DNA from 4 places in the Sphingobium sp. LMA1-1-1.1 genome. Region 3 is predicted to be linked to each of the others. Evidence: predicted binding sites of a transcription regulator. Region 3 holds the regulator's gene; each other region holds the start of a gene.

Region 1 (7,699 bases), on a different contig from region 3:
CATAGGGGCCGTCAGCCGTCGGACTGCCCGACACGAAGTCCGCCGCGCCATAATCATGCCAGGGCCAGACGATCACAGGGGTTTGCGCATTGGCAACGAGCTTGTCGAATTCGGCCAGCCAGGCGCTGGTGGCATCAGCCACGCTCTTTCCCTGGAACTCGACCAGGGTAAAATCGAAGGAGGTGTTGGGCGCGAAATAGATCTGGCTCTGATTGTCGGGCGTCATATAGCCGAAGGCATTGGGAAAGCCCGCCCCCTGCGCCGCATAGCCGCCCGTCAGATAATCCGTCACATATTTCATGATCTCCTGGGAGACCGGCAGCGTTTCCGGCATGCCGGGGACAGCGGCGCCGGCCACCTGGAAGGCGTAGCCCAGATAATTGCTGAGCTGGGTGTTGATGATCGAGGTGCTGCCGCCGAACTCCGTCGCGATCTGGCTCGCGCTCAGCTTGTTGGTATCGTCAGGATGGGTCAGGCTGTGCGTGCCGATCTCGCTGCCCAGATCCAGTATCGCCTTGTAATAGGGCGCCGATATGGCCCAGTCCGTGCCGGTGCCGTTCGTTCCATTCCCGACATTGATGAAAAAGCTGCCGACGAAATTGTAGTCGGCCTTCCATTGGGTGAGGATGGGCAACAGCTTGTCGTAGATGCCCGGCGTGGATCCCGGCGGATTGACGTCTTCCAGTTCCTGGCTCTGATCCATGTCGACGCGCGCAGCGACGATGCCGGAATCGCGGGTCAGATGCAGGCCGACCGACAGGCCGGTCCCGTTGACCGCATAGCTTATCGCCTGTTGCAGCATATTGGCGTCGGCCATGACGCCGTCGCTGGAGAAGAGGACATTGCGCGCCAATCCCGTCTGGGTGGCGAGCGCCGCCGTATAGGTCTGGCCGCCGTTGATGGTTTCGGTCGCGATCGTCTGGCCAGTGCCGCTGACGCTGGTGAAGGCGTTCCACCCGACATTGGTGTAGCTGTTGACGAGTTGTCCGTTCGTATAGTGATCCAGCACTAGACCCGCCGGATCGGTCGCGTTCACCTGCACGTTGCCGGTGCCCCCCGTGACCCGCGTGGCGTCGAACAGGACCTTCATCGCCGCATAGGGATCACCCGGAAGCGGGTCGCCGCCAATGGTGCCTCCACTCACATAGGGCTGGTTCGTCATGAACTCGCCCGCGGTGATGAGCCCTATGCCCAGTTGCTTGCTGGCCATTTCGAGCGTGTGGGTAATCGCCTCCACCTGGTCGACCGGTACGTTGCGGAAGGACGGAAAGACCAGCGCGTCATAATGGGAAAGCTTGTTGAGGTCGGTAAGATCGGCTTCGGTCAGGATGTCGAAGGGGATGCCGGCCTGCATCGCCTGGGACTGGACCGACATGAAGAGTTGGGAATAGGCGGTCGAGTTGAAATAGGCATCGGAGGTCGTCTGCGAAAAGACGATGCCGATCCGCATGTCGGGCGCCTCGGTCGCCGTCGGCTGATTGAAGACCGTGAAAGGTGCAGACTGGTAGTTCGACGGCAGGAAGATCGTGTCGTTGATGTCGTAATAGCTGTACATCGCCGCCGGATTGCCCACCGAAGCGGTCGGCAGCCGGAATTCGACGGTCGTGTGATCAGCGGACCAGGCGGCGGTCAGGCCGCCGAGCACCAGGGTCTCACCTGCAGCGCCGGTATAGAGATTGATCGTCCCGTCGGCGGCGAAATTGATGTTATATTCCGCGCCGCCCGCATAGCCGAATATCTGATAGCCGGTGGACGTCTTGCCATCCGTGTTCAGCCAGATCGTCGTATTCGTGCCGATGGCGACGGGCGCCTTCAGGGCGAAGACGAAGTCGCCATTATCCACGGTTGAATAGATCTGATAGCCGGAATTACTGTTGTCATCGATCCGATCGGTGGCAAACCAGTCATCCAGAGAGCCGTCTATTGTGACGCTATGGCCAAAGGTCATGACAAACCCCCAAACTTATGGATCCTGGAAATCACATCATAAGTTTGCGACCGGAACGTTTTTTCTTTTATTCGGCAAAGCCGAGACAGAACATATATTGGACAACGAAGGACAGCACTTCTCCTGGCATCGACGATAAATCGATGCCATCCGGCCCGTCCCGGCCATTATCCGCGCCAATAAGGCGATATCAGAGTAAAAAGCTCACTTTTCTCAAAACGCCCTTGCGGCCCGAACATCGGAAGCGCCGCATATGGCTACAGTCAAACCACGCAATCTTGGGGCGACTCGATTTTTAACAATTTTTTTCCATGGTTAATGTGCTGTTAGATACGATCTTATGTCAACTTCATTTAACCAGCATTCCCATAAAATTGTCCCGTTCATGAATAGATGGGTCTGTCATTCGACATATGAGATCGTCGATTATAAAATTTGATTTATATCTTAGGGTATATCCCAGAGGGAGTTGTTTTTCTTTATAAGGTTGCCAGTTTTGATTGCCCGTCCCGCCGGAACCATTTCGTGATCCACGATCAATGTTCCCAAAATACAGGGACCATGACTATGTCTCCGGCTCACAAAAATCTCTCGCAACTCAGCGCCTTGGCAATGGCAGCTTTGATGCTTGCTGGCTGTGGTGGTGGCGGTAGCGGTGGCGGCGCCAACAACAATAGCGCCCCGACTCCGACGCCCGCGCCAACAACAGCGCCTTCGCCCAGCCCGACCCCGTCACCGACGCCGCTGTCCAGTTGGGACTGGATATTGCAGAGCCAGGGATTACCGGCGACGCCGCCTTCGGTCGCCTATCTCGACGTCGACGGGTTCGACACGCCGACGAGTTATGTGACGCTTGCCAAGGCCAGCGGGATCAGGACGATCTGTTATCTCGACATTGGATCGGCCGAAAATAATCGTCCAGACTATGCCAGCCTGGCCGCCATTTCCGGACTGTTGGGCAACAGCTATCCCGGTTTTGCGGGGGAACGCTATATCGACATCCGCCGCTATCCCGAGTTCATCCAGATCATGGATGACCGATTGCGCATGTGCCGCGACAAGGGATTTGATTATGTCGAATTCGACGTCATGGATTCCTTCGAGGATGGCGCATCGACCACCGGCTTCGCCCTGACCGAGCAGGATATGATCGATTATGCCACCGCCCTGTCGGTTCGGGCACGGGGCTATGGGCTGAAACCGGTGCAGAAGAACGCGAGCAAATCATCCGCCAAGCTCCTTCCCCTGTTCGACGCGATCCTGTTCGAAGGCTGCGTCCTGGACAATTTCTGTTCCGATGCCGCGCCCTATATCGCGGCGGGAAAACCCGCCTTCAATGCGGAATATCCGGAAGAATGGCCAGCAGGCTCATTCGATCGAACACGGGTGTGCAGTACCTCTGTCAGTGCGCAGATTTCGACGATCATCACCGTCGTCGCGCTCGATCGGCCTGCCCCCGACCGGTGCAACTGACATGATCCATTGATAATTTCGGCAGAAATGGAGCGGATTTACGCGTGCAAAAGGGAAATTCGACAATCTATTTCTTGCACTATTTCTCTTTAATATCGGTTACGACTTGTCACTATTCTTAAGTTTTTATCTGTTTTTTCAATTCTGTGGCGAGACAATCCGACTTGCGGCATTGACGTCATGCGGCTAGGTTCACCTTTCGTTCTGGAAAGGGGCATATATGGACAGCCTGGCCACCATCTTTGTCATTGTCGCTCTGGTCGCGGGGCTGGCGATCGGCTGGCTGGCGCGGGGCCGGTCCGTGGCTCCGCTGCTGGCGGAAAAGGCCGATCTGGCGGGCAAGCTCGACATGGCGGCGGCCCAGCGCAATGCCGCCATCCAGGAACTGGTGGTGGCGCAGGAACGCGCGGCGCAGGCGGCGGATCTGGCGCAGAAGGTGGAAGCGGAGCGCGCGGCGCGGGAAGTGGCGGGGCGGGAACTGGCGGCGTTGCGATCCGACACGCAGGCACGGGCGGAAGCCTTCGAGGCGCAGATCGCCGCGCTCAAGGACGCGAAGGAGCAGCTTTCCGCCCAGTTCAGCGAGATTGGCGGCAAGCTGCTGCACCAGGCGCAGAGCCATTTCCTGGAACGCGCCGACCAGCGCATGACGCAGGCGCATGAGAAGAGCGAGGCGCAGCTCAGGCAATTGCTGCATCCGGTCAACGAGACGATCCAGCGCTACGACCAGAAGATCACCCAGATCGAGCAACAGCGGACAGAGGCCTATGGCATCCTTCGCGGCGAGATCGAATCGATGAAGACGGGCCAGGAGGCGGTGCGCGCCGAGGCCCAGCGGCTGGTCGATTCGCTGCGCCATGCACCCAAGGCGCGCGGGCGCTGGGGCGAACAGCAGTTGCGCAATGTCCTGGAAACCTGTGGACTGTCCGAGCATGTGGATTTCCGGACCGAAGTGAGCGTGGAGGGCGAGGACGGCCGTTTGCGCCCCGATGCGATCCTGCGCATTCCGGGCGGGCGGGCGCTGGTGATTGACGCCAAGGTGTCGCTGAATGCCTATCAGGATGCCTATGGCGCGGAGAGCGAGGAGGAGAGGAAACGGCTGCTGTCCGCCCACGCCGCCGCCATGCGCGCGCATGTCGATACATTGGGGCGGAAAAGCTATGCCGACCAGTTCGACGAGGCGCCCGATTATGTGATCATGTTCGTGCCCGGCGAACATTTCCTCTCCGCGGCGCTGGAGCATGATCCCCAGCTTTGGGACCATGGCTTTGCAAAGCGGGTGCTGCTGGCCACGCCGACCAACCTCATCGCCATCGCCCGGACCGTCGCGGCGGTTTGGCGCCAGGAAAAGATGGCGGACGAGGCCAAGCGAATCGGCATGCTGGGCAAGGAACTATATGAGCGGCTGGCCGGAGCGGCAGGTTCGCTCAAGAAGCTGGGCAACCGGCTGAACGGGGCCGTGGCCGATTATAACAGCTTCGTCGGCAGCTTCGAAGGTCGTGTGCTGGTGACGGGGCGCAAGCTTCGCGACCTCAATATCGAGACGGGTGGCAAAGAACTGGAGGAACTGGAGCCGGTGGAGGCGCTGGTCCGCGAACCCTCTTCGGCGGAAGCGATTCGGGCCCTGCCGAACGCGGCAGAATAGAAGGCGGCATGAAGTTAGGAAGCTAACCAATGCCGTTCACCACAGGATGGGACGCTGAGATTGCTTGTCGCGGCTATTTATTAGTTCGCTAAGAATAAGAGAGTGCTCCCGTCACCCCCCTTGAATTTGCGTGCGGGGCCGCTGACTGGCATGGGCGAATCATGAAACGCATCGGCCTTCTCGGCGGCTCCTTCAATCCGGCGCATGACGGACACCGAGATATTTCCCTGTTCGCGATCGATGCTCTGCGACTGGATGAAGTCTGGTGGCTGGTCTCTCCGGGCAACCCGCTCAAGCCGAAAACCGGCATGGCGCCCCTGCCCGCCCGCCTTGCCCACGCGCAAAAAGTTGCGCGGCGCAACCTCATCCGGCCGACTGCGATCGAGGCGCGGCTTCATACCCGCTACACGATCGACACGGTGAAGGCGCTGCAAAGCCGCTATCGCCGCAATCGCTTCATCTGGTTGATGGGGGCGGACAATCTTGCCCAGTTCGGCCAATGGAGGGACTGGCGTGGCATAGCCCGGATTATGCCCATTGCCGTAATCGCCCGGCCCGGCTATGATGAGGACGCCCGTGGCTCATCGGCCATGAGCTGGCTGCGGCGCTTCGTCCGGCCCGCACGCCAGAGTGCAGCATGGACGGATTGGAGACCGCCGGCGCTTGTGCTTCTGCGCTTTCGCCCTGATCCAAGATCGGCGACCCTGCTGCGGCAGGCAGACCCCCTCTGGCATCGCGAATATGAACACAAACGCGTGCGCGACCCGCTCACGCGCCGGTTGATTGTCTAGAATGGAGCATCTTTGACCAGACCGCATCCCGCCAACGACACGGCTCATAATGCCGACAGCGTTGCCGCCCTGCACGACCTTGTCTTGAAGTCGCTTGACGACGACCAGGCGCAGGAAACCATCTCCATCCCCCTCGAAGGCAAGAGCAGCATCGCCGATCATATGGTGATCGCCAGCGGGCGTTCATCCCGTCAGGTGGCATCGATGGCGCAGAAGCTGGCCGAGCGGATCAAGCAGGCGACCGGCCGCTCCGCCCGCGTCGAGGGCCTGCCCGTGGCTGATTGGGTGCTGATCGACGCGGGTGACGTGATCGTCCACCTTTTCCGGCCGGAGGTTCGCAGCTTCTACAATCTGGAACGGATGTGGGGTTTCGTCGACGCGCCGGTAGCGGGAACCGCCTGAGCCGCCCTTCGACAAGCGTGTCCCAAGCCGTTAGTGGGGGGACATGCTTCTCCACATCATTGCCCGCGGAAAGATCGGGCGCTCGCCCGAAGCGGAACTGGTCGACCGTTATGCCAAGCGGCTGACCATGCCGTTCAAGATCACCGAACTGCCCGACCGGGGCGGCAAGCTGCCGCCGGCCTCGCCGGGCACGGTGAGCGTCATGCTCGACGAAAAGGGCAGGCAACTCAGTTCCCTTGATTTCGCCCGTCATGTCGAGGGCTGGCGCGATTCCGGCAAGCGCGAATGCCGCTTCCTGATCGGCGCGGCCGATGGCTTCGACGATGCGGAGCGGGACAAGGCCGACCTGCTGATCGCCTTTGGCGCGATGACATGGCCGCACATGATGGCCCGCGCCATGCTGGCCGAGCAATTATGGCGGGCTTGCTCGATCCTGGCCGGCCATCCCTATCATCGCGAGGGATAGCGCCCACGGACCCGTGTTCCTGCGCCGATCAGGAATATGCGGGAATGGAGGTTCTTTCATTCCGCCCAAACACGGCCTAGTCAGATGCGGTCGGCATAGCGGGCCGGCAGGGGGCCTTGGTTGAGACGGACGGCAATCTTCGCGGCATGTCTTGCTGGTGCGGCGGCGCTCGCCGGATCGCGCCTGCCCGCCGCCGATGGGCAGGCCATCATCCTGACGGGCACTGGCGGGACCAGCCTCAGCGAGGAACAGGCCGCCCTGAAGACCGCGCGCCGCCAGTCGGAGGAAGCGCGATCGCGTTCCGAGCGGCTGGAGAAACAGGCGGCCGCGGCCCGCAGCGAAGCCGATCAGGCCCGTCGCCGCGCCGCCGCCATGGCCGCCCGCATCCAGCAGGCAGAGGCCGACATCCAGGCCGCGCAGGCCCGCATCGCCATTGTCGCCCGGCTTCAGCGCGCGCAGGCCGCTCGTCTGGCCGCCAGGCAGGAGCCGGTGGTGCGCCTGACCGCCGCCTTGCAGATGATGGCGCAGCGACCATTGGCGCTGGCGCTCGTCCAGCCGGGATCGATCGACGATGCCATCCATATGCGCGCCATGCTGGCACAGGTGCTGCCCGTCATCGAGCAACGGACAGCCGGCCTGCGCGCGGAGCTGGAGCGCAGCCGCGCGCTGCGCGCCACGGCCGAGCAGGCGGCGGCGTCCCTGGCGCAGAGCCAGGAGGACCTGAAGCAAAGGCAGGCCGCGCTGCAAAAGCTGGAAGCGCAAAAGCGGCTCGCGGCGCAGGATTACCGCGCCAATGCCGATCTGGAAAGCGACCGGGCGCTCGCCCTTGGCGAGCGGGCCCGCGACATCGTCGACCTGATGGACAGGCTGGAGGAGGCAGGCGACCTGCGCGACCGGCTGGCTGCCCTGCCGGGGCCGCTGCTGCGCCCCGCCCGACCTGACCAGGCCCGCGCCCCCGCGCCCGCCCGTCCACGCGG
Region 2 (7,699 bases), on a different contig from region 3:
CAACTTGTTGCCGATTTGTCTTTGTGCATCACGGGCGGTATAGTTGAACGGTCGAAAGAAGTTTTAGACAATGCTTTTAATCTCGAAAGTGATTTCGGGAAAAGCTCTGAAGCGAGTTTGATTGCCTACGGAACTAGAAGGCTTGAGCAAGAAATTAAATACTGCATAGAGGTAATAGATAAAATTATTGAAGCTGGAGAGGCGCAATCCCTCAGCAGGTTAATATTCAAAAACGCTACTAACAACTCATTTGCTACTGTATTTTCTGCAATATTTATCGCTATTCATGAAATATCTTTTGGTGACTCGCTAGCCTTAGCTGATCCGACCAAAGCGCATAACGCGTTGAACAATGTTCAAGAGAACATGAATACGACCAGAAACGCGTTGTCCCCTGACCAACGTCGTGCGAACGTTAACCTTCTTAAAGGATTGCTAAGAGACAGCTTTGTAAAAGCTGATGTGTCTAAAATCGCGTTTGGAGGCACTCGCGAACTGGACATCGAAAACACCGTGAGGCGGTCCTCGATCGAAACGCCCTATTTCGAGATGAAGCAGGGCATCCTGAGGCTGGATGATCAGCGCGGCGTTGATGCCAATGTTATCCAGAAAGTTCTCGAAACAATTTGTGCGATCGCAAACATTGGTAGCGGTCACTCGGGAGCAGTTTTCGTTGGTGTGGCCGATAAAAAGGCAGACGCGGATCGTGTTGCAAAACTCGATGGCGTCGAGGCTACGGAGTTAGCAGGCCGTTGGATAGTTGGTGTGGAACGAGAAGCCAAATCGCTGGGAATTTCGATCGAGCGTTATTATCAAATGTGGCGTGACGGCATATCAAATTCTAATTTGTCTGAACCTCTAAAATCGGCAGTCCTCGCTAAGCTCGACCTGTGTAACTATAAAGATAAGCAGATTATAATCGCCTCGATTGATGCGCAGGAAGAGCCTAGCTTTTTAAACGAAAAGCTTTACGTCCGTGTAGGTGATCAAACGATGGAAGCGCCGGCAAACCAAGTGCTTGCTGTCGCGGCTCGATTTAAAAAGAGCTAAGATTAAACCAAGAAGGGAATTCCCTTCTTGGTTTATCACTCCGCCGCCACAGCCTCCAACCCCAGCAACGGCGCGAGATAGCGCCCGGTAAAGCTCCGGGCGTTCTTCGCTACCTTTTCGGGCGTGCCTTCGGCGACGACTTCGCCGCCCTTGACGCCGCCTTCGGGGCCCATGTCGATGATCCAGTCGGCGGTCTTGATGACATCAAGATTGTGCTCGATCACGACCACGCTGTTGCCCTGTTCGACCAGGGCGTGGAGGACTTCGAGCAGTTTGCGGACGTCTTCGAAATGGAGGCCTGTGGTGGGCTCGTCCAATATGTAGAGGGTGTTGCCGGTGGCGCGACGCGACAATTCCTTGGCGAGCTTGACGCGCTGGGCTTCGCCGCCGGACAGGGTGGTGGCCTGCTGGCCGACCTTGACATAGCCGAGGCCCACTTCGGCGAGCATCGCCATCTTGTCGCGGATGGGGGGGACGGCCTTGAAGAATTCCACCGCATCCTCGACGGTCATGTCAAGCACGTCGGCGATGGACTTGCCCTTGAACTTCACCTCCAGAGTCTCGCGATTGTAGCGGGCGCCGTGGCAGACGTCGCAGGTCACGTAGACGTCGGGGAGGAAGTGCATCTCTATCTTGAGCACGCCGTCGCCCTGGCAGGCTTCGCAGCGGCCGCCCTTGACGTTGAAGCTGAAGCGGCCGGGCTTGTAGCCGCGGGCCTGCGCCTCTGGAAGCTGCGCGAACCAGTCGCGGATGTTGGTGAAGGCGCCGGTATAGGTGGCCGGGTTGGAGCGGGGGGTGCGGCCGATGGGCGACTGGTCGATGTCGATCACCTTGTCGCAATTTTCGAGGCCGGTGACCTTGTCATGCGGGCCGGCGACGATGCGGGCGCCGTTCAGGGTGCGGGCCGAGGCGGCGTAGAGGGTGTCGATGGTGAAGCTGGACTTGCCCGATCCCGACACGCCGGTGATGCAGGTGAAGGTGCCGAGCGGGATCGACGCCGTGACATTTTGCAGGTTGTTGGCGCGGGCGTTGTGGACGGTGAGCTTCTTGCCCGAACCCTTGCGGCGGCGGGGCGGTACCTCAATGCGGCGGGTGCCGTTCAGATAGTCGGCGGTCAGGCTGTCCTTGTGCGCGAGGAGCTGGTTCAGGGTGCCCTGGGCGACGATGGTGCCGCCGTGGACGCCGGCGCCCGGCCCCATGTCGACGATATAGTCGGCGGTGCGGATCGCGTCCTCATCATGTTCCACGACGATGACGGTGTTGCCGAGGTCGCGCAGGCGCTTCAGCGTGATGAGCAGGCGGTCATTGTCCCGCTGGTGCAGGCCGATCGACGGTTCGTCGAGGACGTAGAGGACGCCCGACAGGCCGCTGCCGATCTGGGAGGCGAGGCGGATGCGCTGGGACTCGCCGCCGGACAGGGTGCCGCTGGTGCGGTCGAGGTTCAGATAGTCGAGGCCGACATTGTTGAGGAAGCCGAGGCGCTCCACGATTTCCTTGAGGATGGCGCGGGCGATCTGGTTCTGCTGGTCGTTGAGGCGGGTGGGGAGGGTGGAGAAGAAGCCGAGCGCGTCCACCACCGAGCGGCGGGTGGACATGGAGATGTCCTCTCCCGCGATCTTCACCGCCAGCGCCTCGGGCTTGAGGCGGGCGCCGTGGCAGGTCTCGCACGGCATGGCGGTCTGATATTTGCTGAGCTCCTCCCGCATCCAGGCGGATTCGGTCTGGAGGAGGCGGCGGTTGAGGTTGCCGATGACGCCCTCGAACGCTTTCTTGACCTCATAGCTCTTGCGGCCGTCGACGAAGCGCAGGGTGACCGGCTTGCCGCCGGTGCCGTGGAGGATGATGAGCTTCACCTCCCCCGGAAGGTCGGCCCAGGGGGTGTCGAGGGAGAAGCCGAACTCCTTCGCCAGGGAGCCGAGAACCTGCATGTAATAGGGGCTGGGCGGGTTGGACTTGGCCCAGGGGACGATGGCGCCCTTCTTGAGGCTGAGGGCTTCGTTGGGGACGACGAGTTCGGGGTCGAATTCCTGCCGCTCGCCCAGGCCGTCGCAGGCGGGGCAGGCGCCCTGGGGGGCGTTGAAGGAGAAGAGGCGCGGTTCGATCTCGGCTATGGTGAAGCCGCTGACGGGGCAGGCGAACTTCTCGCTGAAGACGATGCGGTTGGCGGGGATGCCGGCGCCCTTGAGGTTGCCGGTGGATTCGGCCTCCTCCTCACGGCCGGGGACGACGCCGTCCGCCAGGTCGACATAGGCGAGGCCGTCGGCGAGTTTCAGCGCCTGTTCGAAGCTGTCGGCAAGGCGCGTGGCCATGTCTTCGCTGACGGCGAGGCGGTCGACCACCACTTCGATGTCATGCTTGTACTTCTTGTCGAGGGCGGGGGCGTCCTCGATCGCGTAGAGTTCGCCGTCGATGCGCACGCGGGTGAAGCCGGCCTTCTGCCATTCGGCCAGTTCCTTGCGATATTCGCCCTTGCGGCCGCGCACCACGGGGGCGAGCAGGTAGAAGCGCGCGCCATCGGGCAACTGCATCACGCGATCGACCATCTGGCTGACCGTCTGGGCGCTGATGGGGAGGCCGGTGGCGGGCGAATAGGGAATGCCGACGCGCGCCCAGAGCAGGCGCATATAGTCGTAGATCTCCGTCACCGTGGCGACCGTCGAGCGCGGGTTGCGGCTGGTCGTCTTCTGCTCGATGGAAATGGCGGGGGAGAGGCCGTCAATATGTTCGACGTCCGGCTTCTGCATCATCTCCAGGAACTGGCGCGCATAGGCGGAGAGGGATTCGACATAGCGGCGCTGACCCTCGGCATAGATGGTGTCGAAGGCGAGGGAGGACTTGCCTGAGCCGGAAAGGCCGGTGATGACGATCAGGCTGTCGCGCGGCAGGTCGACGTCGACGCCCTTGAGATTATGCTCGCGCGCGCCGCGGACGCTTATGGTGGTCAGCATTCGGGAAACCTCTGCCGAGGGGTGATGGGATTCATGGGGCGTGTTGTTCCAGATTTGTTCTTGGGAGGCAAGGGCCGGTCGGGCGCAAGATAGGGACTGTGCGGCGAAAGGAAAAGGCAGCGGCTTTGCTCCCGCGCCTTGCCGGGTTAAAGGGCGGGGATGAGCGGGATTTCGGTTCGGATGCGATATGGCGTGCTGGGCGTGGCGATGGCGCTGGCGGCCTGTGGCGGGGGCGTGCGGTATCGGCCCGTGAGCGACGTGCCGGTGCGGGTGGGAAAGCCCTATAGCGTCAGGGGCGTGACCTATGTGCCTGCCGCCGATCCGGTCTATGATTATCTGGGCTATGCGAGCTGGTATGGCGGCGAGAGCGGGAACCAGACCGCGAGCGGCGAGCGTTTCCGACCGAGGGCGGTGACGGCGGCGCATGTGACGCTGCCCCTGCCAAGCTATGTCGAGGTGACGGCGCTGGACACGGGGCGGACGATCCTGGTGCGGATCAACGATCGCGGACCCTTTGCCGGGCGGGGGCGGATCATCGACCTGTCGCGCGGCGCGGCGGAACAACTGGGGATCAGGGCCACCGGCCATGCACCGGTCAGGGTGCGCGTGGTGGAGCCGCCGGAAAAGGACCGCAGGAAGCTGCGCGAGGGCAAGGAGGCGCCCGAGCGCCCCGTCGTCGACGCGCGGACGCTGGCCAAGCTGCGCGCCCAGCTGGCGGCGTCGGGGCAATGATGTCGTTCGTGGAAGAATGTCGTCGGTTTGTCTCCGGCGGATGTTGCCGGGCGGCGCCGATGCGCGGATCATCGAATGGCAAAAACGGTGGTTGCGCCTTCGCGATATGGTGGCGTCCAACATGGTGACGATCCGGCAGGCGACGATCCGCTAAGGATCGAAGCCATCCGCGTCCGAGCATTTGACAGAAATCCCGGAGAGCCCGACAGCTTCCTGGATGCACCCCCGGCCGTTCCCTTGCGCCGGGGGTGCTTTCTTATGTGCGTCATTCTTTGGCTCCTGGTAATTTTACGTTACGGAATGGCTGTTTTCCTGACGTAAAATTGTCGTTCGTCCGCGCCAGACTGCATTTGGTCGAGAAGAGCGTCGTTGGCCGACCCGCCTGGCCGCCGGTCGAAAGCGAAAAGCGACGCATTCGCAAAAGGCCTACACGGATGAAGTGCGAAGACAGGGACAATGATCTGTTCGTTCTGGGATCTCTTCATTCAGGGATCTGGTTGTTCAGGCCGCTCTTCTCTTCGCCTGAGGCTTGCCGAGCGCGTGGCGCGAGGGGGCCGGGAAAAGCATTAGAGTCGAGGAGACAATTGCCATGATCGCCTTCAAGTTCGCCCCCGCCTTCGCCGCCATCGTCGCCCTGGGTGCGGCCGGCGCGGCATCCGCCACCGAATTCCAGTCCAACGGGAAGACTGTCGAGGTCAACTATCATGATCTGGACCTGTCCAGCGCGAAGGGACAGAATATGCTGAAGGGCCGCATCTGGCGGGCCGCCTGGAAGGTGTGCGCGGATGGCGCGACCTCTGCCGAAATGAAGAAATGCCAGTCGGTCGCCGCGGCGCATGTGCGCAGCTCGGTCGAACTGGCGGTCGCCAAGGCCCAGAGCGGCGAGCGCTATGCCGATATGAACAAGGAAAAGCCGGTCGGCCTGGGCAACTGAGTTTTTCCAGTCGATCCTGAAGAAGGCCCGGTGGATGCCGGGCCTTTTTTCGTTTCCGGATCAGAGCGTTTTTACTGGAACGGCGATCTGATTGAATCAGATCGCCGTTCTGGATTCTTTGTTTTCCGTGATTTCCTGACCAGCGATCGATTCCGATCGCTTGGAAATCCTAGCGCCCGGCCATGGCGCGGGCGTTGGTGAGATAGGTGCGGCCGATGCGGATTTCGCCGCCGTCGGCGAGGCAGGCCGACCAGACGCCGCTGCCGTCATGGCGAAGCCGGGAGATATGGTCGCGGCGGACGATGTGCGAGCGGTGCAGGCGGACGAATTGCTGCGGGTCCAGCCGGTTTTCCAGCGAACTGATCGTCTGGTGCAGAAGGTAGCTGTTGGCCCCGACATGCAGCCGCATATAGTCCCGCTCCGCCTCTATCCGGTCGATCTGGGCCGCGCCGATGCGGATCAGTTCGGAGCGGTGCGGCACCCAGAATTCCTCCGCCCATTCCGGTTCCTCCTTCGCGCTGGTGGCGGGGGAGGGCGCGGCGCGGTTGCCCAGCGCCTGTTCGACGCGATCGATGGCGCGCGACAGGCGTTCATGCGCGACCGGCTTCAGCAGATAGTCCACGGCGGCGAGGTCGAACGCCTCCACCGCGAAACCTTCGAACGCGGTGACGAAGATCACCGCCGGGCAGAGGCCCATGCGCGAGGTAGCCCGCGCCACGCCGATGCCGTCGAGCAGCGGCATGGCGATGTCCAGCATCACCAGGTCCGGTTCCAGCCCCTCGATCAGGCGCAGCGCCGCTTCGCCATCGCTGGCGGTGCCGACCAGCGCGATGCGCGGTTCACGGGCGCAGAGCATCTGCAGGCGTTCCACCGCCAGCGGTTCGTCGTCGACGATGAGAGTCCTGATGGTCATGTCAGATGCTCCGTCGGATGATGGGCAGGGTGAGGTCCACGGTGAAGCCGCCGCCGTTGCGCGGACCATAGTCGATGCGGCCCTCTTCACCGAAGCGGGCAATCAGGCGGTCGCGCACATTGGCAAGGCCGATGCCGCTGCCCGCATCGGCGCCGCTTGGCGGCTTGTCGCCATTGTCGGTGACGCTGAGGTGAAGCATGCCCTCCTCCTCCCGCGCGGCGATGGTGATGGTGACCGGGCTGGACGTGCGCGACACCCCGTATTTTATGGCGTTTTCCACCAGCGGCTGGAGGATCAGGCCGGGGACGCAGGCGCCCAGCAGCCGGTGCGGGATCTGGATACTGGTCGACAGGCGATCGGGAAAGCGCACGGATTCGATGTCGAGATAGAGTTTCTGGAGGTGCACCTCCTCCTCCAGCGAGACATCGTCCAGCGGGTCGCCCGTCAGGCTGGTGCGGTAGAAATTGGAGAGGGAGAGGATCATCTGTTCCGCCTCGTCCCGCCGGTCCTTCATGACGAGGGAAGAGAGCGAGTTCAGCGTGTTGAACAGGAAATGGGGGTTCACCTGATAGCGCAGCGAGCGCAGTTCCGCCTGCTGGGCGGCGCGTTCCAGCCGGGCGGCGCGGCGTTCCACCCGATGGGCTTCGCTGGCATAGGACAAGGCGAGATAGAGGCCGGCCCAGGCAGCGAGGAAGAAATAGCGGCTGATCGCGTCCTCCACGATCTGCATCAGGGCAAATCCCTGTTCGCTGGCATATTTCTGATAATCGCTATCGGGGATGAGCGAGACCGGGTCGTAGATGTTGAAGACGTAGAAATTGGCGGCCGCCGTGGCCAGCGCGAAGGGCGCGGCGAGCGAGAAGGCGGCGATGATGCGCGTCGCCAGCGGCTGGCGGTCGAACCGCCGCAAGCAGAGATAGAGGATCCAGGTGACGACGATGCCGATCACCGTCACCACCGCGCGGCGGGCGGCCATGGCTCCCTGCGCCTCGAACCCCATGACGGAGGCGCGCAGCGTCACCAGCATCGCGTAGAAGAACCAGAAACCCAGTATCGAATAAAGCGCGACCGTCGGCGGCACGCCCGGCTCGCCGTCTTCATTTTTTATGTTCATGGCCGCAG
Region 3 (7,699 bases):
ACGAAAACGGCGCCCGCGGGGCGCCGTTTCCATATCCATATCCTGTCGAGGGTGGCGCTCAGCGCTTTTCGACGGGGACATAATCCCGCTGCGTCGGACCAGTGTAAAGCTGGCGCGGACGGCCGATCTTCTGCGCGGGATCGGAAATCATCTCGTTCCACTGCGCGACCCAGCCGACAGTGCGGGCAAGGGCGAAAAGCACGGTGAACATTTCGGTCGGGAAACCAATGGCCGAAAGGATCACGCCCGAATAGAAATCGACGTTGGGATAGAGCTTCTTTTCGATGAAATAAGGATCGTTGAGCGCGATATGCTCCAGTTCCTTGGCCACGTCGAAGATCGGATCGTCGACCCCCAGCTTGGCGAGAACCTCCTTTGCGGTCTTCTGCATCACCGTCGCGCGCGGATCGTAATTCTTGTAGACCCGGTGACCAAAGCCCATCAGGCGGAACGGATCGTCCTTGTTCTTGGCGCGGGCGATATATTCCGGAATGCGGTCCACAGTGCCGATCTCGCGCAGCATGTTGAGAGCGGCCTCGTTCGCACCGCCATGCGCCGGGCCCCACAGGCAGGCGATGCCGGCCGCGATGCATGCGAAGGGGTTGGCGCCCGACGAACCGGCGAGACGCACGGTCGATGTCGACGCATTCTGTTCATGATCGGCGTGCAGCGTGAAGATCTTGTCCATCGCGTCGACGACGACCGGATCGATCACATATTCTTCCGCCGGGACCGAGAAGGTCATGTTGAGGAAGTTGGCGGTGTAGCTGAGGTCGTTGCGCGGATAGACGAAGGGCTGACCAACCGAATATTTATAGGCCATGGCCGCGATCGTCGGCATCTTGGCGATCAGGCGATGGCTCGCGATCTTGCGCTGTTCCGGATCGTTGATGTCCGTCGAATCGTGGTAGAAGGCCGACAGCGCACCCACCACGCCGCACATGATCGCCATGGGGTGCGCATCGCGGCGGAAACCGCGGTAGAAGGTGGTGAGCTGTTCATGCACCATTGTGTGGCGTGTGATGGTGCGGGTGAAATCCTCCAGCGTCTTCTTCGACGGCAGTTCGCCGTTGAGCAGGAGGTAGGACACTTCCATGAAGCTCGACTGTTCGGCGAGCTGATCGATCGGATAGCCGCGATGGAGCAGCACGCCGGCATCGCCGTCAATATAGGTCAGCCCTGAATCGCAGCTCGCGGTCGAGGTGAAGCCGGGATCATAGGTGAACATGCCGGTGTTGGCGTAGAGCTTGCGAACGTCGATCACCTGCGGTCCGACCGTGCCGTTCAGAATGGCATAGTCCTTTGCATCGCCGCCGACGCTCAAAGTGGCATTGTTATCCGACATGGTGTTCTCCTGATACTTCAATTGGCCGATGCGTGCCTTGCAGCGGCCAATCGTTCCAAGCTCTCCGCCTTTCCCAGAAGGAAAAGGACGTCGAAAATTCCCGGCGAAACCGTGCGACCGGTCAGCGCCGCGCGCAAAGGCTGCGCGACCTTTCCAAGCCCGAGGCCGGCATCCTCTGCCACGCGGCGAACGGCTTCTTCGATCGCTTCGACCGTCCAGGACTGGACGGGTGCAAGAGCGTCGGCTGTCTGTCCCAGCAGCACGCGCGCAGAATCGTCTAGCAGAGCAAGAGCCTTCTCGTCAAAATCCAGCGGGCCATTCTTGAACAGGAACTCGGCGCCTTCGGCAATTTCGTTAAGCGTCCTGGCACGCGGCTTGAGCGCGGGCATGGCCTCTGTGAGCAGCTTCTCTCCGCTCTCGGGCAGAGCCATGTTCAGCCTCGCCGCGACCCTGGGAGCAACCAGCGCGGCAAGGCGCGCATCGTCCGCCTCACGCAGATAATGGCCGTTCAGATTTTCGAGCTTCTTGATGTCGAAGCGAGAGGGCGAGCGGCCGACGCCTGTGATATCAAAGAGTTCCACGGCGCGTTGGCGGGAGATGATCTCCTCGTCGCCATGGCCCCAGCCCAGCCTCAACAGATAGTTGAGCACCGCCTCGGGGAGCATTCCCATCTCGTCGCGATAGGCGTCGACGCCCAGCGCACCATGTCGCTTCGACAGCTTTGCGCCGTCGGAACCGTGGATCAGCGGGATATGGGCGTAGACGGGTTCTTCCCAATTCATCGCCTTTATGATGCCTAGCTGGCGGAATGCATTGTTGAGGTGATCGTCGCCGCGAATGACGTGGGTGACGCCCATATCATGATCGTCGACCACGACGGCCAGCATATAGGTGGGCGTCCCGTCCGACCGTAGCAGGATCATGTCGTCCAGTTCCGCATTCTGTACGACGACGCGGCCCTGCACGGCATCCTCGATCACCGTCTCGCCTTCGCGGGGCGCCTTCAGGCGGATGACGAAGGGCGCACCTTCGGGCGCTTCCGAAGGATCGCGGTCACGCCAGCGCCCGTCATAGCGCATCGGCTGCCTGGCGGCACGCTGCTGTTCGCGCAGCTCGGCCAATTCCTCGGCCGTCGCATAGCAGCGATAGGCATGGCCTGCCGCAAGCATCTGGTTCGCCACTTCGGCATGGCGCGGCGCGCGTTCGAATTGGAAGACTGCTGGTTCATCCCCGCTCAGGCCGAGCCATTCCAGGCCATCGAAGATCGCGGCGACCGCTTCCTCCGTCGAACGGGTCCGGTCGGTATCCTCTATCCGCAGCAGGAACTTGCCGCCGTGGTGGCGGGCGAACAGCCAGTTGAACAGCGCGGTGCGCGCGCCGCCAATGTGAAGAAAACCTGTGGGCGAAGGCGCAAAACGGGTTACTACCTGCTTGTTCAATCCCGTAGCACTCACCGCTTCATTCCCTGACATTTGCCCAGATATCCACCCGACCTATCCATGATCGCGACGCCCCCTAGCATGGCTTTCGAGCCACGACAAACCTCCGTTGCCACTTGGGTTGGAGGGAGGATGGCGCCGCTCTGGCGCCCGCTGGAACTGTGGCTGGAGGAAGAGCGCGAGCGGTTGCCGCTTTGGGTCCCCGTGGCATTGGCGGCGGGCATAGCCGCCTGGTTCGTTCTGTCCAACCGGCTGGATTGGCTTGCTTTCTGCTGCGTGATGCTGGGAGTCGCCTTCACTGCGCTGCTTTTGCCACCGGGTGGCCGGACGCGTCAGGCGCTCGTCGCTGGCAGCCTGCTGGCCTGCGCTGGTTGCCTGCTGGTCTGGGGCAAGGCCATGGTGGTGGGATCGCCTCCTCTGGCCCGCCCTGTCGTCCTCACGCTGAAGGGAGAAGTCCAATCCGTTCATAGATTGCCTGCTCAGCACATGAGTCGGCTTTTGATCCGGCCGATCGGCATGCCGGCGCTGCCCGCCCTGGTACGCATCAATCTTGACGAGTCCTCGACGCCGGCTGGACTGGGTGAGGGGGCCGTCGTGGCCGTCCGTACCAGGCTGATGCCGCCAGCGCCGCCCAGCTTGCCGGGTGGCTATGATTTTGCGCGCCGGGCCTATTTCGATGGTATCGGCGCAACGGGCCGTGCGCTGCCGCCCATCACGATCCTGCGGCCCGCCACCACAGGTCCGCGCCTGAGAACGCGTTTGTTCGAGCACATTCTGACGCGCGTTCCCGGCCAGGGGGCCGGCATTGCCGCTGCCCTGGCCACGGGTGATCAGGGCGCGATCATGCAAGCCGATGCGGAGGCGATGCGGCGGAGCGGCCTTGCGCATCTCCTGTCGATCAGCGGCCTGCATGTGACGGCACTGATCGGTGTGGTGATCTTTTTGCTGATGCGGCTGATGGCGCTCAGCCGCCGGGCAGCGCTCGATTGGCCGCTGATGCTCCTTGCGGCGGGCGGTGGGGCTTTGGCCGGCCTCGGCTATACGATCCTGACCGGCGCCGAAGTGCCGACCGTGCGGTCCTGCATCGCTGCCCTGCTGGTGCTCGGAGGACTGGCGATGGGGCGGGATGCGATCACCCTCCGCCTGGTCGCGGCCGGGGCGCTGGTCGTGCTCGCCATATGGCCCGAAGCATTGATGGGACCGAGTTTCCAGATGAGCTTCGCCGCCGTGGTCGCTCTGGTTTCACTGGGCGAGCATCCCGCTTTCCGACGCTTTGCAGCCGGGCGCGACGAGGCGGCATGGCGCCGGCTGGGGCGCAGTCTTGCGGGCATGTTGCTTACGGGTCTGGTGGTCGAACTGGTGCTCGCGCCGATCGCTCTGTTCCATTTCCACAAGGCGGGCATGATGGGATCGGTCGCCAATCTGGTCGCGATACCTCTTACCACTCTGGTCGTCATGCCGCTGGAAGCGCTGGCCTTGCTGTTCGATCTGGGCGGGTGGGGCGCGCCCTTCTGGTGGCTTGCTGCGCGGGCGTTGGATCTGCTGCTGCTGGTGGCCCATGGCGTAGCATCCAGCCCTTGGGCAGTGATGTTGACGCCCGCCCAATCCGGCGCTGTTTTCGGCCTCGTGATGCTCGGCATGCTGTGGTGCCTCCTATGGCGGAGTCACTGGCGCTGGGCTGGCCTGATGCCCGTTGCCGCAGGCGTAACCATGATCCTCGCGACCCCGATGCCTGGCATATTGATCAGCAGCGATGGCCGCCACGTCGCGGTTCGCACCGCAAGTGGCATGGCGATACTGCGGGCACGGGCCGGAAGTTACACACGCGACATGCTGGCGGAAAGCGCTGGTTACGGTGGCGCGTTGGAAGCACTGCCGACGTTGCCCCAGGCACATTGTTCGCTTGATCTCTGCGCCGTCCGCCTGGTGGGCGGGGGACGTAAGTGGAACCTTTTGCTCACTCGGAGCAATGTAAATATCGACCATGCGATATTGGCGCGGGATTGCGCCAATGCCGATATCGTCGTCAGCGACCGTAGACTGCCAGGTGCCTGCCGTCCTCGCTGGCTGAAGGTGGATAGGCGATTCCTCGCTCAGACCGGGGGGCTGGCCATCGATCTGGACCATGGTACCGTGCGCAGCGCGAAAATGCGGAACGACGGGCATCCGTGGATTGCGCGACCTTCCGTTTGGCCGCGCCGATCCGGAGGCGGTCAGTTATAGCGTCGCAGCAGCCCGGCCAACTTGCCCTGAATGCGAACCTGACGCGGGTCGTAGATCTGCGGTTCATAGGCACTATTGGCAGGATCGAGTCTGACTTTGGGCCCCTCTCGCCGGAAATATTTGAGCGTCGCTTCATTTTCATCGATCAGAGCGACGACAATCTGCCCCTCCCGCGCGACTTCGGTACGCTGGATAAGCGCGAAATCGCCGTCGAGTATGCCTGCCTCGACCATGGAGTCCCCTGCGACTTCCAGCGCATAATGATCCCCGGTCCCAAGCAGCGCCGCGGGTACGGAGAGCATATTCTGTCCCTCCAATGCCTCTATCGGAACACCGGCCGCGATGCGGCCATGCAGGGGAATCTCCAATATGTCATTGGCGACGATCGGTGGTTTGCTCAAGGCAGGAGCAGTTGTCACCGGCGCCTTGGCAGGCACGACCAGCCTGGGCGCGCGATGCATGGCATCGGGCAGCTTGAGCACTTCAAGAGCGCGGGCACGATTGGGCAGGCGGCGGATGAAGCCGCGCTCCTCCAGCGCATTGATCAGGCGATGGATGCCGGATTTCGACCGCAGGTCCAGCGCTTCCTTCATCTCCTCGAAAGAAGGAGATACGCCTCCCTCTTCCAGCCGGATCTGAATGAAGCTCAGCAATTCCTGTTGCTTGGGTGTCAACATTTCGCCTGCCCTTCTTTGGAACGGATAGGGAACGCATAGGAAACGGAACGGGGCAAGTCAAGCGCCTAACGGTTCGCCGCGTTTAAGGGAACGTGCCGGCCGCCGGGCCGTTTTCAAGCCTGCCTTCGCCGAAGAAGGTGAATAGGAGAGTAAGATGGCCAACCAGAACAACCAGGGCGGCGATCAACGTCGCGATCAGCAGGGCGGCGACCGTGCCAATCAGGGTGGACGCCAGCAACAGCAGGAAGACCGGCAGGGCCAAATGGGTGATGAGCGCCGTCAGGACAAGTCGCCCGGCAAGCAGCAGCGCTGAACATTCATCAGCTTCGCACTGGAAGGGGTCGCATGGCGACCCCTTTCCTTATGCAAGGCCCTTATATTAGGGGAAGCACCGTGACGGGATCGCCTGCCGCCACCGGAGCGGAGCCTCCGGGACGCAGGATGAGGCAGTCCGCCATGGCCAGGGCGGCGGTGGCGGCGCTGTCCTGCGACGTCACCGAAACGATGCCGGCTTCGGTGCGGAAGGCGCGAAGATAGTCGTCCCGTTCCCCCGTGGCGGGTAGCGATGCTGCCAATGTCGCGACCGCGGTGCGCGGCAGGGGCGATGCCGCGCCCATCATGTGGCGGACCAGCGGCAGCAGGAACAGCGTCGCGGTTACGAAGGCTGATACCGGATTGCCCGGCAGGCCCAGGAAAATGGCGGAATCCAATGTCCCTGCCATCAGCGGCTTGCCCGGCCGCATGCGAATTTTCCAGAAATCGAGCGAGCCGCCAGCCTGGGCGAAGGCTGGACGGACCACATCATGGTCGCCGACCGACGCGCCGCCGGTCGAAACGATGATGTCGGCATCGGCGGCACGGGCAAAGGCCTGGGCCATGCCGGGCAGATCATCTCGCACGATCCCCAGGTCGATGATGTCGCAGGGGAGGCTCGCAAGCAGGGCTGCCAGCATAGGTGCGTTAGATGACGGAAGCTGGCCTGGCTGCGTCGACGCGCCGGGCGGCACCAGTTCATTGCCGGTGGAGATCAACGCGACCCGCGCCCGGCGGGAAACGGGCAGTGCGCCATGCCCCGCCACTACGGCAAGCGCGATCTGCGCGGGGCCAAGCGCGCTGCCGGCCGTCAGCAGGAGATCGTCCTTGCGGAAATCGGAACCGGCCGAGCGGACATGGCGGCCCGCCGCCAGAGCCTCTTCGAGCCCGCGCAGCTCATTTCCTTCGCGGGCAGCATTTTCCTGGATCAATATCGCGTCTGCGCCCGGCGGCAAGGGCGCTCCGGTGAAGATGCGGCAAGCCTGGCCGGGTTCGAGCGGTGCAGGCAGCGTCCCACCCGCCGCGCTTTCGCCAACCACCTGCCATGGCCCCGGCGATTCGGCGGCGCGAACGGCATAGCCGTCCATCGCAGAAAGGTCGGCCCAGGGCTGCTCGCGCAGTGCTGCGACATCTTCCGTCAGCCAGCGCCCGGCGCAGGCGGCTACAGGCGCGTGATCCGTCGGCAGCGGCCTTGCCAGCGCCATCAGGCGGTTCTGCGCCTCCGCAACGGGAAGCAGGCTCATACCGCGCCATCTTCCCTGGCTGTCCAGTCGCCGGACTTGCCGCCGCTCTTGGCCAGCAGCCGCACGTTGCTGATGATCATGCCCTTGTCCAGCGCCTTCGCCATGTCATAGACCGTCAGCAACGCGACCGAGGCGGCGGTCAGCGCCTCCATTTCCACGCCGGTCTGTCCGGCCGTCTTCGCAGTCGCCGTCACGGACACGCCGGTGCCGTCCAGGTCGAGGTCGACGCTGACGGAACTGAGCGCAATGGGGTGGCAGAGCGGGATCAGGTCGGAGGTCCGCTTGGCCGCCATGATACCGGCGACGCGGGCGACGGCCAGCACATCGCCCTTCTTCACCAACCCTTGCGCGATGGCCGCCGCCGCTTCGGCACTCATGCTGATGCGGCCGCTCGCGACGGCCTTGCGCGCGGTTGTGGCCTTGGCGGAAACATCGACCATATGGGCCGATCCCTCCTCG
Region 4 (7,699 bases), on a different contig from region 3:
ACCCATGGCCCGCATGGCGGCCGCGGTGGCCAGCACATCCTCTCCCTCCAGCAGTCCTTCGACCCGGCTTTCGCCCACGGCCAGCGCCGAAAGCATCAGCGATCGGTGCGAAATGCTCTTGTCGCCCGGCACGTGGATCGAACCGGAAAGGGCGGGGGAGGCGGTGAAGGTCATCGGGGTCGGCTGGTCGGAAAAAGCGGTCACGGGTCAATCCGTCTGCAAAACTTGAAAAAATGCGCCCGGCTTTTGACAGCGCGGCCTCGCTATGGCAAGGCGCCGTCTCTTCGCGGGCGACCCTGTCGTGCCGCGTAATTTCTGTTTTGAGCACTCGCAAGAGAAGGATAAGGCCGGACATGGTCAAGGCTGAATGGGGCACGAAGCGTACCTGCCCGAAATGCGCCACGCGCTTCTACGACCTGGGCAAGGATGACCCGGTCACCTGCATCAACTGCGGCACCGCCTGGGAACCGGAACCCGTGCTGAAGTCGAAGCAGCCGCTGCCCTATGAGGAAGCGCCCAAGAAGGTCATCGAAACCGCCGACGGTGAAATGGAGACGGCCGACGACGATCTGGACCTGGATCTGGACGTGGATGATGACGGCGATTCGCCGGACAATGACGTCGATCTGGGCGGCGACGACGACCTGGGCGTCGATGCCGGCGGGGACGATGGCGACGACGACAATTAATTGAATTTTGTGCTTGCCAAGGAGTTCGCTGCCACCTAATGGCAGCGGCCTCCGAGGCGCCGGACCCAAACGGCGCCGACACTGGAAACGGGGCCTTAGCTCAGCTGGGAGAGCGCCTGCATGGCATGCAGGAGGTCAGCGGTTCGATCCCGCTAGGCTCCACCAGTTTTTCGGGAAATGAAATGTCCCTGGGACATTTTTCCGAAAAACTTCCGAGCGCAAGCAAGGGGCTTGGCGAGGTTGCAAATGACCTCGATCAACGCTCCTGGTGATTTGGGCACGGGACGTCCAGACATAAGGCCGACGGCTTTGACGCCGGACATGGTCTGATCCATTGGGATGCGGCATGATGCCGCAAACGATGGGGCCTTAGCTCAGCTGGGAGAGCGCCTGCATGGCATGCAGGAGGTCAGCGGTTCGATCCCGCTAGGCTCCACCAAATTTCCCTATCATCCGAAATGCCTTGCCATCGGCAGGCCGCTTGATCCTGTCGGGCGGGAGGCTGCTGATTGCGGCCGATTTCCGTGATTTTCCGCCGAAGTTCACAGTGTATGCGCGCGCGTGCCTGGGCGCGCGTATCCGCGGGGGTCTGATATGCCGGACATTTCAAAGACGGCGTCTGGTAGGTCGGTCGGGACGGAATAGGACAGGCGAAAATATCCCCTGTTGGACAAATAGGACGCTTTTTGAGGATGCTGTTGCTGCTGGGTTACGGTTGAGCCTTATTTGGTCGTCTGCATCGCAGATGCTGCCGCCTGTCGCGATATGCAGTGCAAAGCTTAGCGGAGCCGGCTGACTCGCGATCATCGTCAGCTAGCCATTTGGATTAGCTGCTGAATTTTTCGAGCTAATGCTAAATGCGAAGAAGCGTAAATAAAACAAGGCAGTAGTGTCGCGGCAAGTTCAGTTCGTGAAGGGGGAAGAACGTGCCGAAACTACTCGCTACGATTTTATGGTCGACTTCGATTGGAGTAATCCCGGCGCAGGCACAGCCCCCGATGACAAGCTCCGCGGGTGTCGCCAGCGTCCAATATGTGCCGGTCGGCACCAAGCTTGCGGTTCGCATTTTGGCCGACCTGACCACCAAGAAGAAGCAATCCTATTCCGGTCAAAGATTTCCGATTGAAACAGTCGCTCCTGTAATGATTGGTCCGCTGGTGGTCATTCCCGCTGGAACGCGCGGCGAAGGAGAGATCATTGAAGCTCGCAACAAAGGCATGTGGGGCAAGTCGGGCTTCGTCGAAGTTCGCGCCGTCCACCTTAATATGAGCGGACGCCGCGTCCGTTTGACGGGCGGAATCAACGACAAGGGAGTAACGGGTACGGCGGTAGTCGTAGGCGCTGTCATGACTTCCTGGCCATTGGGTTTCATCATGACCGGCACAAGCGCCCGCATCCCTCGCGGAACTGCGTTCACCGCCATTCTGGATGAGGATCTTCCGTTCATCATGGGCGCGCCGGCCGGCGACATGTTGGCGCAATCGGCATTGGCAACGACGCAACAACCCATGTCCGACGGGGGCGAGACGGAGTTCCGCAACGGGGTGCCACAATGAAGATGCGTTTCGTCTTGAGCGCATGGCTCAGCGCGAGTTGCATGGTCTCGGCAGTAGATGCACAGATCCTCGCTTCGCCTTTGCCAGGCGTGTCGCAGAACAGAGCCGATGCTCCCCGCTGGATCGACGGCACCATTGTGCAACTTTCGGTGGTGGATGCCGTAGGCAGCAGAGGGGCGAAGCCGGGGGACAGGTTCAGGCTTCGAGTGGAAGCACCTGTCTGCGTTGACGGGAGGTTGGCGATCCCTGTCGGGGCAACGGCCTGGGGAGAAGTACTATCTTCCTTTCGCAGTAGCGCCGGCGGAACACGAGGACGGTTAAGCTGGCATCTGCGCGAAGTTGAAACCGCCTGGGGGCCAGTTTCGTTGCGCGGAGATCAGGAAGCCGTCGGAGCCTCTGGCGCGGACTCGGTTGCTGTTGCCGTATATCTTATTGGAATATACGGATTTCTTTTGAAAGGCAAAAATGCAGGGTTACGGACCGGTGATCTTATGTCCGGCTATATTGTCGGGGGGGTGCGAGAGCCGGAGCATTTGATGCCCATTGTTTTGAACCATTCCGGAAACGCATGTTGAAAATCAAGCCGGCTGGACGAAGCTGTCCATCACCCGCTTGCGTCCGGCCGTCTCGAAGTCGATCTCCAGCTTGTTGCCTTCGATCTGCGCCACGGTGCCATAGCCGAATTTCTGGTGGAAGACGCGCAGGCCGATGATCATGTCGTCGCGACCCTTGTTGCCGAGCGAGACGGCTGATGTGCGCGCTTCCACGATCCGGATGGGTTCGGTGGTGAATTGCCCGCCCTGCTGGGCGCGCTGCCAGCCCGGACCGCGGCCGGAGCCCCGCTGAACATTGGCGAAGGGATCTGCACGTTCGGACCAGTTGGCGCGCCAGAGCGAGGCGCCGCCAGCCATGCTGCTCTCCTCATCCACATGTTCGGGAGGCAGTTCCCCGACGAAGCGCGAAGGGATGGAGCTGGTCCACTGGCCATAGATGCGGCGGTTGGCGGCGTGGAGAATGATGCAGGATTTCCGCGCCCGCGTGATCGCGACATAGGCGAGGCGACGCTCCTCCTCCAGACTGTTGAGGCCGCCTTCGTCTAGCGCGCGCTGGGAGGGGAAAATTCCCTCCTCCCACCCTGCCAGGAAGACCGTATCGAACTCCAGCCCCTTGGCGGCGTGGATGGTCATGATCGTGACCTTGCGCTCGTCCTGCTGCGCCTCATTGTCCATGACGAGGCTGACATGCTCAAGGAAGGCGCCCAGCGTCTCATATTCCTCCATGGCGCGGGTCAGTTCGCTCAGATTTTCCAGTCGTCCCGCGCTTTCGGCGGTGCGTTCGGCCTGGAGCATGGCGGTGTAGCCGCTTTCGTCCAGTATCTGCCGCGCCAGCTCGGCATGGGGCAGTTGCGCCGCGCGGTCGCGCCAGCGCGCGAGATCGCCGATGAAGGCGCCCAGGCTGCGCCGGGCCTGCGGCGTCATCTCATCCGTGTCGAGTATCCGCGCAGCGGCGAGGGCGAGCGCTATGCCCTCTGCGCGGGCAAGCCGATGCAGCTTTTCCACCGCCTTGTCGCCCAGGCCGCGTTTGGGAACGTTGACGATCCGTTCGAACGCCAGATCATCGGCAGGCTGGTTGACCAGGCGAAGATAGGCAAGCGCGTCGCGAATCTCGGCGCGTTCATAGAAGCGGAAGCCGCCGACGATGCGATAGGGCAGGCCGATCTGTATGAAGCGGTCTTCGAACTCGCGAGTCTGGTGCTGGGCGCGGACGAGGATGGCGACCTCGTCCAGCGACCCGCCTCCGCGCTCTATCGATTCGATTTCTTCGCCTACGCGCCGCGCTTCCTCCGGTCCGTCCCATACGCCGATGACCCGGACCTTTTCGCCCACGTCGATGTCCGTCCAGAGCGTCTTTCCCAGGCGATTGCCATTTTCCGCGATGACCCCTGAGGCAGCGCCCAATATATGGGGTGTCGATCGGTAATTCTGTTCCAGCCTGACGATCTTCGCGCCCGGAAAATCCCTTTCGAACCGAAGGATATTGGCGACTTCCGCCCCGCGCCATGAATAGATGGACTGGTCGTCATCGCCCACGCAGCAGATATTCTTGCGCGTTTGCGCCAGCAGGCGGAGCCAGAGATATTGGCTGGAGTTGGTGTCCTGATATTCGTCCACCATGATGTAGCGGAAACGCTGCTGATAGCTTTCCAGAACGTCGCGGTGGCGTTTCAGAATCGTGAGAACATGCAGCAGCAAGTCCCCGAAATCGCAGGCATTCACATCGCGCAGGCGCGCCTGGTAGGCGGCGTAGAGCTTCTGCCCCTTTCCGTTGGCATAGCCCTCGCTCTCGCCGGCGCCGATTTCCTCCGGGGTCAGGCCCTTGTTCTTCCACTGGTCGATGAGGCCGGCGAGCTGGCGGGCGGGCCAGCGCTTCTCATCGATACCCTCGGCCTGGATGAGTTGCTTCGTCAGGCGAAGCTGATCGTCCGTGTCGAGGATGGTGAAATTGGATTGCAGGCCGACCAGTTCGGCATGGCGGCGCAGCATCTTTGCGGCGATCGCGTGGAACGTGCCGAGCCACGGCATGCCCTCCACCGCGGGGCCGATCATGCGACCGACCCGTTCCCGCATTTCCCGCGCTGCCTTGTTGGTGAAGGTGACAGCGAGGATTTCGGACGGATAGGCCCGCCTGGTAGCGATCAGATGGGCGAGGCGGGCGGTGAGCGCCGCCGTCTTGCCCGTGCCTGCGCCGGCGAGGACCAGCACCGGCCCCTCGGTCGTGAGCACGGCTTCCCGCTGGGGTTCGTTCAGCCCCTGAAGATAGGGGGGATCATCGGGCGAGGGAGCGGGCAGGGTCATGAGCTGTCAACTAGGATGCTGGGCGGGAAGCGGCAAGAGCGGGCCCCTTGCGCTGCCGTTCCTTCTATGAGAACAAAAGGCGAATCATGCAAGGAGAAAGGCCATGGTCTCTGGGCGATGCCAATGTGGGGCTATCCAGTATGAAGCGCGGGGGGAACCAATCCATAGCGCGCTGTGCCATTGTTCGGATTGCCGGAAAAGCGCCGGAGCGCCGATGGTCGGCTGGGCCCTGTTTCGCGAAGATATGGTGACTGTGACGGGCAAAGCCGTGAGCTACCAGTCCTCCGAAAATGTGACGCGGGAATTTTGCGGAACCTGCGGCACGGGGTTGTTCTATCGCAACTCTGCTTTCTTTCCGGGGATGGTCGACATCCAGACGGCAACGCTGGACGACCAGTCCGTTCTGCCGCCCACCATCCATGTGCAATTCGCCGAGGCTGCGCCGTGGATGGCGGGTGCGCATGAATTGCCCAAGTTCGAACGCTATCCAGAGCATTGAGGCCCCACCGGGGAGCGTCATTGGGGCATCGTCTGACGGCGCGATCGCAACGGTTCGTCGCCATCGCCGGAACGCAGGCGTAATGCATCCGGTTCTTTGTCCAGCCCGAAGGCAGAACGGGGTGAGAACAAGGAAAGGATGATCCCGATGAAATCGATCCTGTTGGCTGGTGCGGCCATGCTGGCCTTTGGCACTGGCGTCACTGGTATGGCGATCGCGCAGGACATGCCTGCTTCGACGCAGCCGCCAGCGACCGGTGCGCCGCCTCCGCCCGAACAGGGCGCGACGCCTGCCACACCCGCCACGCCGGCCGACCCCGGAGCGGCTTCCGCCAGTCCGGCGACACCGGCTACACCGCCGCCCGCCGCTGATCCCAATGCTGGCCAGCCGATGGGTGCCGTGCCTCCTGAGACGGGCATGCAGCCGGCGCCCGCCGGCGTGCCGCATGATCCCTCCGCTCCGGTCGGCACGTCTGCCAACCCCGCTACGGTCGGCGGCAACATGACTCCTCCGCCAACTGAACAGAAGGATTATCCGCTGTGCAGCAAGACCGTGCAGGATAGCTGCATCAACAGAAGCGAAGCGCCCAAATCTATGCGCAAGCGGCGCTGACGGCTTTCGGGCCGGGCAGGGCGGCGATGATGGCCGCAAGCCCGGCCCGGTCCCGCGCCGCATCGGCAAGGCTATGCTGGTCGAGCACAGACAGGAAGGCTGTGGTGGCGGCCCGCAATATGCCCGACAGGCCACAGGCCTGACGTAGCGCGCAACCCTCACAGTCGGCCATTTTCATGTCAGGCTCGCTATGGCGGACGACTTCGCCCAGGCCGATAGTCTCTGCCGGACGCGCCAGGGTGAAGCCTCCGCCACGTCCCCTCTGGGTCTTCAGAAAGCTGCCTTGGGCGAGATGATGCACCACCTTCATCAGATGGTTGCGGGACAGGCCGTAGGCGTCAGCGATCTCCGGGATGGTGGCGCGGCCGCCTGGTGCGACCGCGAGATGGATGAGAACGCGCAGGGCATAGTCGGTGTGGCGGGTCAACTGCATGGCATCCACGCTTATAGGCCATAGGACGGGTCTTGAACATATATCCTGTTTACATCTTAAAACATGCATAGTAGATGCACCTTTGTAACTGCTCGACAAAGGTGCATCCATGACCCAATTGACCAACGACACCATTGCCATCGTGAAAGCGACTGCCCCTGCCTTGCGCAAGCATGGCGTGGAGATCACGACGGCCATGTACGCCCGTCTGTTCATGGATGCGTCGATCAGGGATATGTTCGATCAGGCGGCGCAGGAAAGCGGGGAGCAGCCCAAGCGGCTGGCTGCGGCGATCCTGGGCTATGCCGAGAATATCGACAGGTTGCAGGCTCTGGACGGCGCCGTCGCGCGGATGGTGCAGCGCCATGTCGAAACGGGGGTCAAGGCGGAACATTACCCCAAGGTGGCCGAAGCGCTGCTGCCTGCCATCCGCGATGTGCTGGGCGAGGAGGTGGCGACCGATGCCGTGCTGGACGCCTGGGGGCAGGCCTATTGGTTCCTGGCCAATATCCTGATCGGCAAGGAGGCACAGGCTTATGAGGATGCCGAAGCGGCGTGATCCGGCGTGAAGGGCTTCCGCGAGGACCGGGGCCGATCGGAGGGGCGGATTATTCCGCCTGGTCCGTTGCGCGTAGCAGCGTCAGCCGGGCTTTGCCGACGTCCCGGACCGCGTCGGTGGCGAAGCCCTTGACCTCGACATCTTCCCGGCGGTCGGTCTCGATGCTGATCCATGTGGCGGGGCCGGTCCAGCCCAGGCGGCTGAGCTTGTCCAGCGCCACCATGCCCGCCCCGCTTTGATAAGGCGGGTCCATGAAGATAAGGTCCAGCGGCTTGCTCGCCGGACCAAGCGACAGGACGCTGCTCTGGCGAATGTCGGGACGGACGCCAAGCTTGTCGCCATTGGCGCGGATCGCATCGAGCGCGGCACGGTCCTGTTCCACAAAGACGCAGCTTGCCGCGCCGCGTGAAAGCGCTTCGAAACCCAGGGCGCCCGAGCCGGCAAAAAAATCGCCGACGCTCAACCCCTCGAAGGAGCCGATCCGGCTCAGCAGCAT

Evidence for each region. The regulator LexA, encoded in region 3, represses DNA repair genes until DNA is damaged. The targets are predictions, from matches to a motif close to GTTCCNCNCTTGTTCT.
Region 1: the regulator LexA is predicted to act here: its motif matches at 3,612-3,627, upstream of rmuC (DNA recombination protein RmuC).
Region 2: the regulator LexA is predicted to act here: its motif matches at 4,044-4,059, upstream of uvrA (excinuclease ABC subunit UvrA).
Region 4: the regulator LexA is predicted to act here: its motif matches at 5,170-5,185, upstream of MRBLMA1_RS02940 (ATP-dependent helicase).

Annotation. Positions count from the first base shown of each region.
Region 1 is NZ_JBEGHS010000045.1:94,978-102,676, reverse strand. It holds gene MRBLMA1_RS17190 (cadherin domain-containing protein) at 1-1,948, opposite strand, end outside; gene MRBLMA1_RS17185 (endo alpha-1,4 polygalactosaminidase) at 2,561-3,421, shown strand; gene rmuC (DNA recombination protein RmuC) at 3,642-5,063, shown strand; gene MRBLMA1_RS17175 (nicotinate-nucleotide adenylyltransferase) at 5,222-5,854, shown strand; gene rsfS (ribosome silencing factor) at 5,867-6,256, shown strand; gene MRBLMA1_RS17165 (23S rRNA (pseudouridine(1915)-N(3))-methyltransferase RlmH) at 6,300-6,722, shown strand; gene MRBLMA1_RS17160 (murein hydrolase activator EnvC family protein) at 6,843-7,699, shown strand, end outside.
Region 2 is NZ_JBEGHS010000001.1:1,035,701-1,043,399, reverse strand. It holds gene MRBLMA1_RS05070 (DUF262 domain-containing protein) at 1-1,050, shown strand, start outside; gene uvrA (excinuclease ABC subunit UvrA) at 1,086-3,998, opposite strand; gene MRBLMA1_RS05060 (septal ring lytic transglycosylase RlpA family protein) at 4,158-4,730, shown strand; gene MRBLMA1_RS05055 (UrcA family protein) at 5,320-5,664, shown strand; gene MRBLMA1_RS05050 (LytR/AlgR family response regulator transcription factor) at 5,834-6,577, opposite strand; gene MRBLMA1_RS05045 (sensor histidine kinase) at 6,579-7,691, opposite strand.
Region 3 is NZ_JBEGHS010000023.1:14,080-21,778, reverse strand. It holds gene MRBLMA1_RS11640 (citrate synthase) at 59-1,345, opposite strand; gene gltX (glutamate--tRNA ligase) at 1,363-2,817, opposite strand; gene MRBLMA1_RS11630 (ComEC/Rec2 family competence protein) at 2,917-5,007, shown strand; gene lexA (transcriptional repressor LexA) at 4,998-5,684, opposite strand; gene MRBLMA1_RS11620 (hypothetical protein) at 5,839-5,997, shown strand; gene glp (gephyrin-like molybdotransferase Glp) at 6,059-7,240, opposite strand; gene moaC (cyclic pyranopterin monophosphate synthase MoaC) at 7,237-7,699, opposite strand, start outside.
Region 4 is NZ_JBEGHS010000001.1:596,841-604,539, reverse strand. It holds gene aroA (3-phosphoshikimate 1-carboxyvinyltransferase) at 1-204, opposite strand, end outside; gene MRBLMA1_RS02965 (TIGR02300 family protein) at 354-689, shown strand; tRNA gene MRBLMA1_RS02960 (tRNA-Ala) at 779-854, shown strand; tRNA gene MRBLMA1_RS02955 (tRNA-Ala) at 1,053-1,128, shown strand; gene MRBLMA1_RS02950 (hypothetical protein) at 1,688-2,245, shown strand; gene MRBLMA1_RS02945 (hypothetical protein) at 2,242-2,820, shown strand; gene MRBLMA1_RS02940 (ATP-dependent helicase) at 2,824-5,100, opposite strand; gene MRBLMA1_RS02935 (GFA family protein) at 5,204-5,599, shown strand; gene MRBLMA1_RS02930 (Fe-S oxidoreductase) at 5,747-6,211, shown strand; gene MRBLMA1_RS02925 (RrF2 family transcriptional regulator) at 6,192-6,644, opposite strand; gene MRBLMA1_RS02920 (globin domain-containing protein) at 6,754-7,203, shown strand; gene rsmD (16S rRNA (guanine(966)-N(2))-methyltransferase RsmD) at 7,253-7,699, opposite strand, start outside.